Regions from separate parts of the Acinetobacter sp. 24-47-64 genome, predicted to be linked through region 1. Evidence: predicted binding sites of a transcription regulator. Region 1 holds the regulator's gene; the other holds the start of a gene.

Region 1 (4,380 bases):
GGGAAACACGGCAATAAATGTAGAGCCTTCGTTTTCTTTCGACTCGATTTCAATATGTGCGCCATGTTGCATAAGTACGTGCTTAACGATGGCAAGGCCTAAACCAGTACCACCTGTTTGACGACTGCGTGCACTATCCACACGATAAAAACGTTCAGTTAAACGCGGTAAGTGTTTTGGATCAATTCCAATACCAGTATCCTGAACAGAAAAATAGCCACGTTCTCCATCATCATGCCAGCCGATGGTGATGGTGCCACCTTTCGGGGTGTACTTTATGGCATTGGTAATTAAGTTACTAAACGCACTCGCCAATTCCATATCTGAACCAATTAAGTCACAGTGGCTGTCTATATCAAGGTTAAGTGTATGACCATAATCAATATTGTAAGCTTGCGCATCATCGAACAGATGGTTCATTAAACTTGGCATTTCGATAATTTGATTTTTCGCAATTTGTTTTTCATTTTCTAAACGAGACAAAAGCAAAAGATCATTGACCAATGCATTCATGCGTTTAGTTTGCGATTGCATTTGTTCAAAGGCACGTTTCCAGCGCGGATTGATATCTTCTTGATCTGTGAATGTTTCGATATACCCACTTAACACTGTGAGTGGTGTTCTTAATTCATGTGAAATATTGTCAACAAAATCTGAACGCATTTGCTCGAGATTTTTCATACGGGTAATGTCGTGCGCAACTAAGAGGCGACTTTCATTGCCAAAGCGAGTCAGTTTAATTTGCGCATACTTATTATCATGGTTCACCAATTTAATTTTTACACCATCTGGTGCTTGATGGGTATTATGAAAATACTCAATAAAATCAGGTTGGCGAATAATCGTGAGCAGGTTACGGCCACGATCAACAGCTTGAATGCCAAATAACTTTTCCGCAGCAGGATTCCACCATTCGATTTGATGGGAATCATCCGTAAGAATAATCGCTTCTGATAAAGCCACGAGAGAAGATTGAGTTCGATCGATCAGTCCAACCATTTCAGACTGAACAATACGTTCTTGGCGTTGAGCCCGATATACATTGAACAGTAATGCCCCCCAGATTCCATTTAAATTTGGTGGTACATCGTAAGGACGATTCGAAATCCAATCATTGACTAAATATAATGAGCGTAATTGGATACCAAAAAATATGAGACAGGCAATGCCTAAGCATATCCAAAGATAGCCAATCCCTAACCCGATACAGCCCGCAATAATCAGTAGAAATACCAGTAAACGTAAGTCTTGCTTGGCAAAAGTCCATAAACTGCTATATAGAAACTTTTGATGTTCACGTGCCAATTCTGGGACGGGGTAGGGTTCGTACATAAAATCTAAATTAACCTAAAGCAACATCAGCTCGTGTTGAAAAACGATAGCCAGTACCACGCACAGTTTGAACATAACGGTCTGCACCATAAGGTTCGAGCACCTTACGTAAGCGACGGATATGGACATCGATGGTTCTGTCTTCAATATACACATTTCCACCCCATACCTGATCAAGTAATTGAGCACGGGTATAGGCACGTTCTGGATGAGTCATAAAGAATGCCAATAGACGATATTCTGTTGGCCCCATATCAAGAATATTTTGATTATAGCTGACACGTTGGCTTACTGGGTCAAGAATTAAGCCATTTGCATCAATGGTTTTTTCGCCATTTAACGCATTTGCACGTCTTAACACCGCTTTAATACGGGATACCAACTCACGTGTTGAAAATGGTTTCGTCATATAGTCATCTGCACCAGCATCAAGACCTTGAACTTTATGGTCTTCTTCGCCACGTGCAGTCAACATAATGACTGGAATTTCTGAAAGTGTTTCATCACGCTTAAGGCGACGACACAAATCTACGCCACTCACGCCACCCGGTAACATCCAGTCGAGTAGGATAAGCGCTGGACGTTGATCAACAATCATTTGATGTGCTTGTTTCGCATCTTCTGCTTCCAAGCATTGAAAGCCTGCCATATCTAAAGAAGTATGGATCATTTCCCGAATTGGGAGCTCGTCGTCGACAATTAAAATGTAGTCATCTTTCACAACGCAATATCCTATGATGAACGGTGAACCGTTTTATATTTATGACAGGCTTATTACAAAGATTAATTATGACAGTATCATTGCAAGATGGAAATCGAAGTTAAATATAGCAATGTTTTGTGACAATTAGGCTGATATTTTGTCTCATTGATATTTATTAATCTTAAATTAAATCAATATCTTAAATTTACTTACGATTTGTCACAATTTCTTCATCTTAATTTGATGCTACTTTTTCATTAGATCATTCAATAGGGCGAGAAAAACGGTTTTACATGCCTGAACGACCTCAGCACGTGGAAGTTTAAAACCACCTACTACCCAGCGAACAGCAACTTGAGTGACATAGCCATTTAGACCAGTTGCAATCAAGGAGATCTCTTTTTCAGTGAGATGGGTATGTGGCATCATTAATGTGACAAAGGCATGAATCATTCGGTCGAAACGGCCCATTGTTTCTTGAATGGTTGCATGATTATGAAGTTCTTGGACGAGCATTGCATCAATATAAATAATCCGAGCGGTACGCGGATCATCTTCTAAAAAACTAAAGAACGCATTTAGACCTGCATTAATCATGTTTAGAGGCTCAGGAGAGGCTTTCATAATAGCTTGCATTAATGTTTGTTGAAGCTTCTCAATCAGTTCTAAAAAGATCGTTTGGAATAAGTTTTCACTTTTCTTAAAAGATTCATAAAAGTAACGTTCAGTTAATTTCGCTTGTGTGCAAATATCTTTAACGGTTACTGAGAAAAAACCATGAGTTCCATATGCTTCAATACCCGCTTCAATAAGTTTCTCACGGCGTGCTTGTTTGCGTTCAGTTAAGGACATCCCTTTAAATTGACGCTCTTTTGCGGGAGGCTTTTCAATCGCTTGCTCGTGTTCTGATGGAGTGAGGTTCTCTGGGTTCATAGCAATTCGAGTCTTTTTATAAAAGTGTTATGCTGCGGTCAGTATAGAGTACTGATCAGCTAAAGATACTAAATTGGCCTATAGTAACAATAAAAATGGTCGATAGTTACATTGACAATAATAATTGTCAAAATTATAGTGAACATGAATGACCCAGATCAACGCTGTGGTGCATAAAAATCAAAAAAAGGATTCACAATGAAAAATTTTAAAAACAAAGTGGCTGCAATCACAGGTGCAGGTTCTGGTATTGGTCAACAACTTGCGGTGTTACTGGCTAAGCAAGGTTGTCATTTGTCTTTAAGTGACGTAAATGAAAAAGGCTTAGCAGAAACAGTTGAACTGACGAAGAATGCAAATGTACGAGTCACAACCAAAAAAGTAGATGTTGCGAATCGTGACGAAGTTAAAGCATGGGCGGCTGAAACTGTACAGAATCATGGTTCAGTGAACATGATTTTCAACAATGCTGGGGTGGCATTGGGTTCGACCGTTGAAGGTGCAACATACGAAGAGTTGGAATGGATTGTTAATATTAACTTCTGGGGTGTCGTATACGGCACCAAAGAATTCTTACCATATATTAAGAAAACAGGTGATGGACACATTATCAACATTTCAAGTTTATTCGGTTTAACTGCGCAACCAACTCAGTCTGCTTATAATGCAACTAAATTTGCTGTACGTGGTTTCACTGAATCTCTTCGTCAAGAGCTAGATATTGAAAATGTGGGTGTGAGCGCGCTTTGCGTACATCCAGGTGGCATTCGTACCAATATTGCGAAAGCTGCAAAAATGAATGACAGTTTAAAGTCTTTGGGCATGAATCCACAGAAATCTGCACAGACATTTGATAAATTATTACGTTGTCCACCTGAAGAAGCAGCGCGTCAAATTCTAGAAGCAGTGCAAAAAGATCGCCGTCGTTTACTGATTGGTAACGATGCGAAAGTGATTGATTTAATGCAACGTGTGATGCCAACGGGCTATCAAAAAGTGACTGCATTTGCGACTAAAATGAGTAAACGTTTCGATTCTAAATAATCGTTAAAAAAACCCGCGTCATGCGGGTTTTTTATTTTCTTGATTTCTAATTTAAATCAGTACTTGAACAGTTTTCTTTTTCCAAACAAATTGATAATACAAACCTTGCATCACACATAAGCACACGAAAGCCAAAGCATAAGCGTACCAGATTCCCGCCAGCCCCCACCATGCGCTAAATAGATAAGCTGCTGGGAGTTCTATACAGAGTATGGCCACTATATTGATGATCATTGGCATAGTGACAGTGCCACTTGCACGCATAATTGAGGCGAAAATAGCACTCGCGCCAAAAAATAAAATTGACCACAGCACAATAAACAATAATTGTTGCCCGAGTATCACAACTTTATCATCTGTAATAAATA
Region 2 (4,380 bases), 740 kb from region 1:
CTCTCGTGATTATTTTTTCAAACAAAATGAAGAACGCTTATTCCAATGTCATGATAAACAGTATGGGATCTGCGACTGTCTTGTGGTTGAACAAGGTCCAAATTATGCGTTGGCGAAAAGGATTCAACAATGGCGCGCTACGTTAGCACGGTCACAAGGTCAACGTGTCAGCATTAATATTGCTCCATCGACCACTACACATTCGGTAACCAAAAACCCATTATTAAAAGCTGCTTTCAATGGTGCCAATTTGTTTGATGTTGAAGCATTTGAACCCGCGACGACCAATGCGATTATGGCTGCGTTGTGGATTCATGATTTGAGAAACCCACAGTCGGTTGCCAATCCTGACATCGCCCTCAATCATCCATTAGACTTAATCATGCATGGTGCTAATCATGGTGGATTATGGCGTGTAGCATATCTCGCACGCACCGCCCTACCATTTGCCGCATTATATGGTTTTGCTGAGGAAAAACTCCCCTTGAAAAAACTTTGGTCTAAATTCCAAAAATAAGCGTCATAAACAATTGATCATAAAAAAAGCGCTGATTGTTCAGCGCTTTTTTAGTCTTTAAGTATTGAATTCCATCAGGTGAACTGAAGGAACAACCAAAATAAACCACCTGATAAACAGATTGTTGCTGGCAGTGTGAAAATCCACGCTGATAAGATTGTGCGAACCATTTGGAAGTTTAAGCCCGACTTATTCGCAACCATCGTACCTGCTACAGCAGAGTTTAAAACGTGTGTTGTTGACACTGGCATACCAAAGCCATCAGCAGCAGCAATCGTTGACATTGCAACTAACTCTGCAGACATCCCCTGACCATAAGTCATGTGTTGTTTACCAATACGCTCACCAACGGTAACAACAATACGTTTCCAGCCTACCATCGTCCCTAGACCTAATGCCAATGCAGTCGCAACTTTCACCCATGTTGGAATGTATTGAAGGAATGAATCTAAGTTATCACGGTAATTGTCCACTGTTTTTTCTTGCGCTTCAGTCATGGCAGGTAAAGCTTCTGCTTTATCTAAACGCTTGAATGCAGTCGTGCTGAGGTACATATCATTACGGAATTCAGCCACTTGATCTTCAGGAACATCTTTAATGGATGTGTAGCTTCCTACTTTTTCACCTAAATGATCCGTTAAACTTGCCAAAGCTGGCACAACTTCAGGCGTGATTTCTTTGGTTTGGATATATGACGTGATAATTTCACGCGCTTTTTCATCTGGAATATCTTGGTGATTTGGATAAATCAAATCAGCAGTTTGAGCAGATAACTGACCAAACGTTTGGATATGTTGTTGATCTAGACTCTTGTTTAAAGAGTATGCCAATGGCACGATCCCGATCAGAATCAACATAATCAGACCCATACCTTTTTGACCATCATTTGAGCCGTGTGCAAAACTTACACCGGTACACGTGAAAATCAAAATGGCACGAATAAGTGGCGGCGGCGGTTTATTCCCTTCTGGTGGTTGGAATAATTCCACTTGTTTCTTAAAGATTTTTTTAACCAATAAGAACAATACAGCCGCAAATGCAAAACCGATTAATGGTGAGAATAAAAGTGCTTTACCCACTTTCATCACCTGTTCCATGTCTACACCTGACGCACCATTACCTGCGTTTAAGATGTAGTTCATGATGCCCACACCTAAAATCGAACCGATCAGTGTATGAGAGCTAGAAGCAGGGATACCGAGGAACCAAGTTCCTAAGTTCCATACGATTGCGGCAATCAACATGGCAAAGACCATGGCAAAACCAGCACCTGAACCGACGTTCATAATCAATTCAACAGGCAATAGCGCGATAATACCGTAGGCAACTGCACCACTTGCGACCATTACGCCAAGGAAGTTACAGAAGCCTGCCCACATTACAGCGACAGGTGCAGATAAAGCGTTGGTATAAATGACCGTTGCCACAGCATTGGCCGTGTCATGGAAACCGTTAACGAACTCGAAACCCAATGCGATAAACAATGCCGTGGCCAACATGATCACAGCATAAAGATTTAAAGCAGGCACATGAGATAAATCAGCAGCCAACTGAAAACCAATGTAAATCAAGGTTGAAACAATCAGTGTAAGGAACACTGGCATAAAGAATTTCGGCGTTGGCACGTGAACATTCGTCGACTGCATAGGCGTTGACGATTGTGCTGAATCTGAAACTGGAGTTTGATTAGAATTCATGCAAGCAGAGAAAGAGGATAAATATCCCCTCTATTGTTCAATTTAATTATTACAATTATATGACAAAGAGCTGTCATATAAGTCATCCAAACGACACTTATTTAAGAAAATTAAACTTTAAAAACAACCAATATTCAAAATTTATCAATAATAATCATATAGTTAATACAAAAGCCTCGTCTTTAATCTTTATTTCAATCGGTAATTAAATAGATGAAATAAAGATGACATCACTGTCACATTTGTTACAACGGCAGTTATTATTACATTAGATTATGACAACATGATGAAATATAGACAGTTTCAGTTTTGATAGGTTGATCATCGTAGTCGATGGATGAAATTCATCCTTAATTTTTTGGGAATAGGTTCATAAATTTTTATTTATCAGAAAAGTGGACGTAACTCTGCTAAAATATTGCACCATTATTTGTGCAGATTTTTGTGAGAGTCATTTGATGTCTACCCTCGCCACCTTAAAAGCGCTTCTTGCCAAACGTATCCTGATTATTGATGGTGCAATGGGTACCATGATCCAACGCCACAAATTGGAAGAAGCTGATTACCGTGGTGAACGTTTTGAGGATTGGGCCTACGACCTTAAGGGTAATAACGACTTATTGGTTCTAACTCAGCCACAGATTATTCAAGGCATTCATGAAGCTTATCTTGAAGCTGGTGCAGATATTATTGAAACCAACTCGTTCAATGGAACGCGTGTTTCAATGTCTGACTACCATATGGAAGACTTGGTTCCTGAGATTAACCGTGAAGCAGCTCGAATTGCCAAAGAAGCATGCAAAAAATACTCAACACCTGAAAAGCCACGTTTTGTTGCGGGCGTATTAGGACCAACGTCACGTACCACTTCAATTTCACCAAATGTAAATGATCCGGCATTCCGTAACATCACCTTTGATGAGTTAAAAGTTAACTATATTGAAGCGACTAAAGCGTTGATTGAAGGTGGTGCAGATATCATCTTGATTGAAACGGTATTCGATACTTTAAATGCGAAAGCTGCGATCTTTGCAGTGAAAGAAGTGTTTAAAGAAATTGGTTACGAACTGCCAATTATGATTTCGGGCACCATTACCGATGCATCTGGGCGTACACTCACAGGTCAAACCGCAGAAGCATTCTGGAACTCAATGCGCCATGCTGAGCCTTTATCGATTGGCTTTAACTGTGCACTGGGTGCAGATGCGATGCGTCCACACGTCAAAACCGTGTCTGACGTTGCGGATACTTTTGTTTCAGCGCATCCAAACGCAGGCTTACCAAATGCGTTTGGTGGTTATGATGAAACCCCTGAAGAAACTGCAGCATTTATTAAAGAATTCGCTGAAAGTGGTTTGATCAACATCACCGGTGGTTGTTGTGGTACGACGCCTGATCATATTCGTGCGATTGCGCAAGCAGTTGAAGGTATTGCGCCGCGTCAAATCCCTGAAATTGAACCTGCATGTCGTTTAAGTGGTTTAGAGCCATTTAACATCACTAAAGATTCATTATTCGTCAACGTCGGTGAACGTACCAACGTGACAGGTTCTAAAAAATTCCTTCGTTTAATTAAAGAAGGTAACTTCACCGAAGCTTTAGATGTGGCACGTCAACAAGTTGAAGCCGGTGCGCAAATCATCGACATCAACATGGATGAAGGGATGCTGGATTCGCAAGAAGCGATGGTGCATTTCCTGAATCTGATCGCGTCTGAGCCTGATATTTCACGTGTGCCAATCATGCTTGACTCTTCTAAATGGGAGATCATTGAAGCAGGTTTGAAATGCGTCCAAGGTAAAGCAGTTGTTAACTCGATTTCCTTAAAAGAAGGTTATGACGAGTTTGTAGAACGTGCTCGCCTCTGCCGTCAGTACGGTGCGGCAGTCATTGTCATGGCGTTTGATGAAAATGGTCAGGCGGATACTGCTGAACGTAAAAAAGAAATCTGTAAACGTTCTTATGATGTGCTTGTGAATGAAGTGGGCTTCCCTTCTGAAGATATTATCTTTGACCCAAACGTGTTTGCGGTCGCAACAGGTATTGAAGAACACAACAACTATGGCGTGGACTTCATTGAAGCAACAGGTTGGATTAAGCAAAACCTGCCAAATGCCATGGTGTCAGGCGGGATCTCAAACGTATCGTTCTCATTCCGTGGGAATG

What was found. The regulator PhoB, encoded in region 1, activates phosphate uptake and scavenging genes when phosphate is short. The targets are predictions, from matches to a motif close to TGTCATNAANCTGTCATAA.
Region 2: the regulator PhoB is predicted to act here: its motif matches at 2,488-2,506, upstream of AC1M85_RS04055 (inorganic phosphate transporter).

The regions. Positions count from the first base shown of each region.
Region 1 covers NZ_CM173215.1:102,907-107,286, forward strand. The annotation lists gene phoR (phosphate regulon sensor histidine kinase PhoR) at 1-1,332, opposite strand, end outside; gene phoB (phosphate regulon transcriptional regulator PhoB) at 1,343-2,053, opposite strand; gene AC1M85_RS00505 (TetR/AcrR family transcriptional regulator) at 2,282-2,968, opposite strand; gene AC1M85_RS00510 (SDR family NAD(P)-dependent oxidoreductase) at 3,167-4,012, shown strand; gene AC1M85_RS00515 (MATE family efflux transporter) at 4,064-4,380, opposite strand, start outside.
Region 2 covers NZ_CM173215.1:839,198-843,577, reverse strand. The annotation lists gene AC1M85_RS04060 (hypothetical protein) at 1-517, shown strand, start outside; gene AC1M85_RS04055 (inorganic phosphate transporter) at 592-2,214, opposite strand; gene metH (methionine synthase) at 2,673-4,380, shown strand, end outside.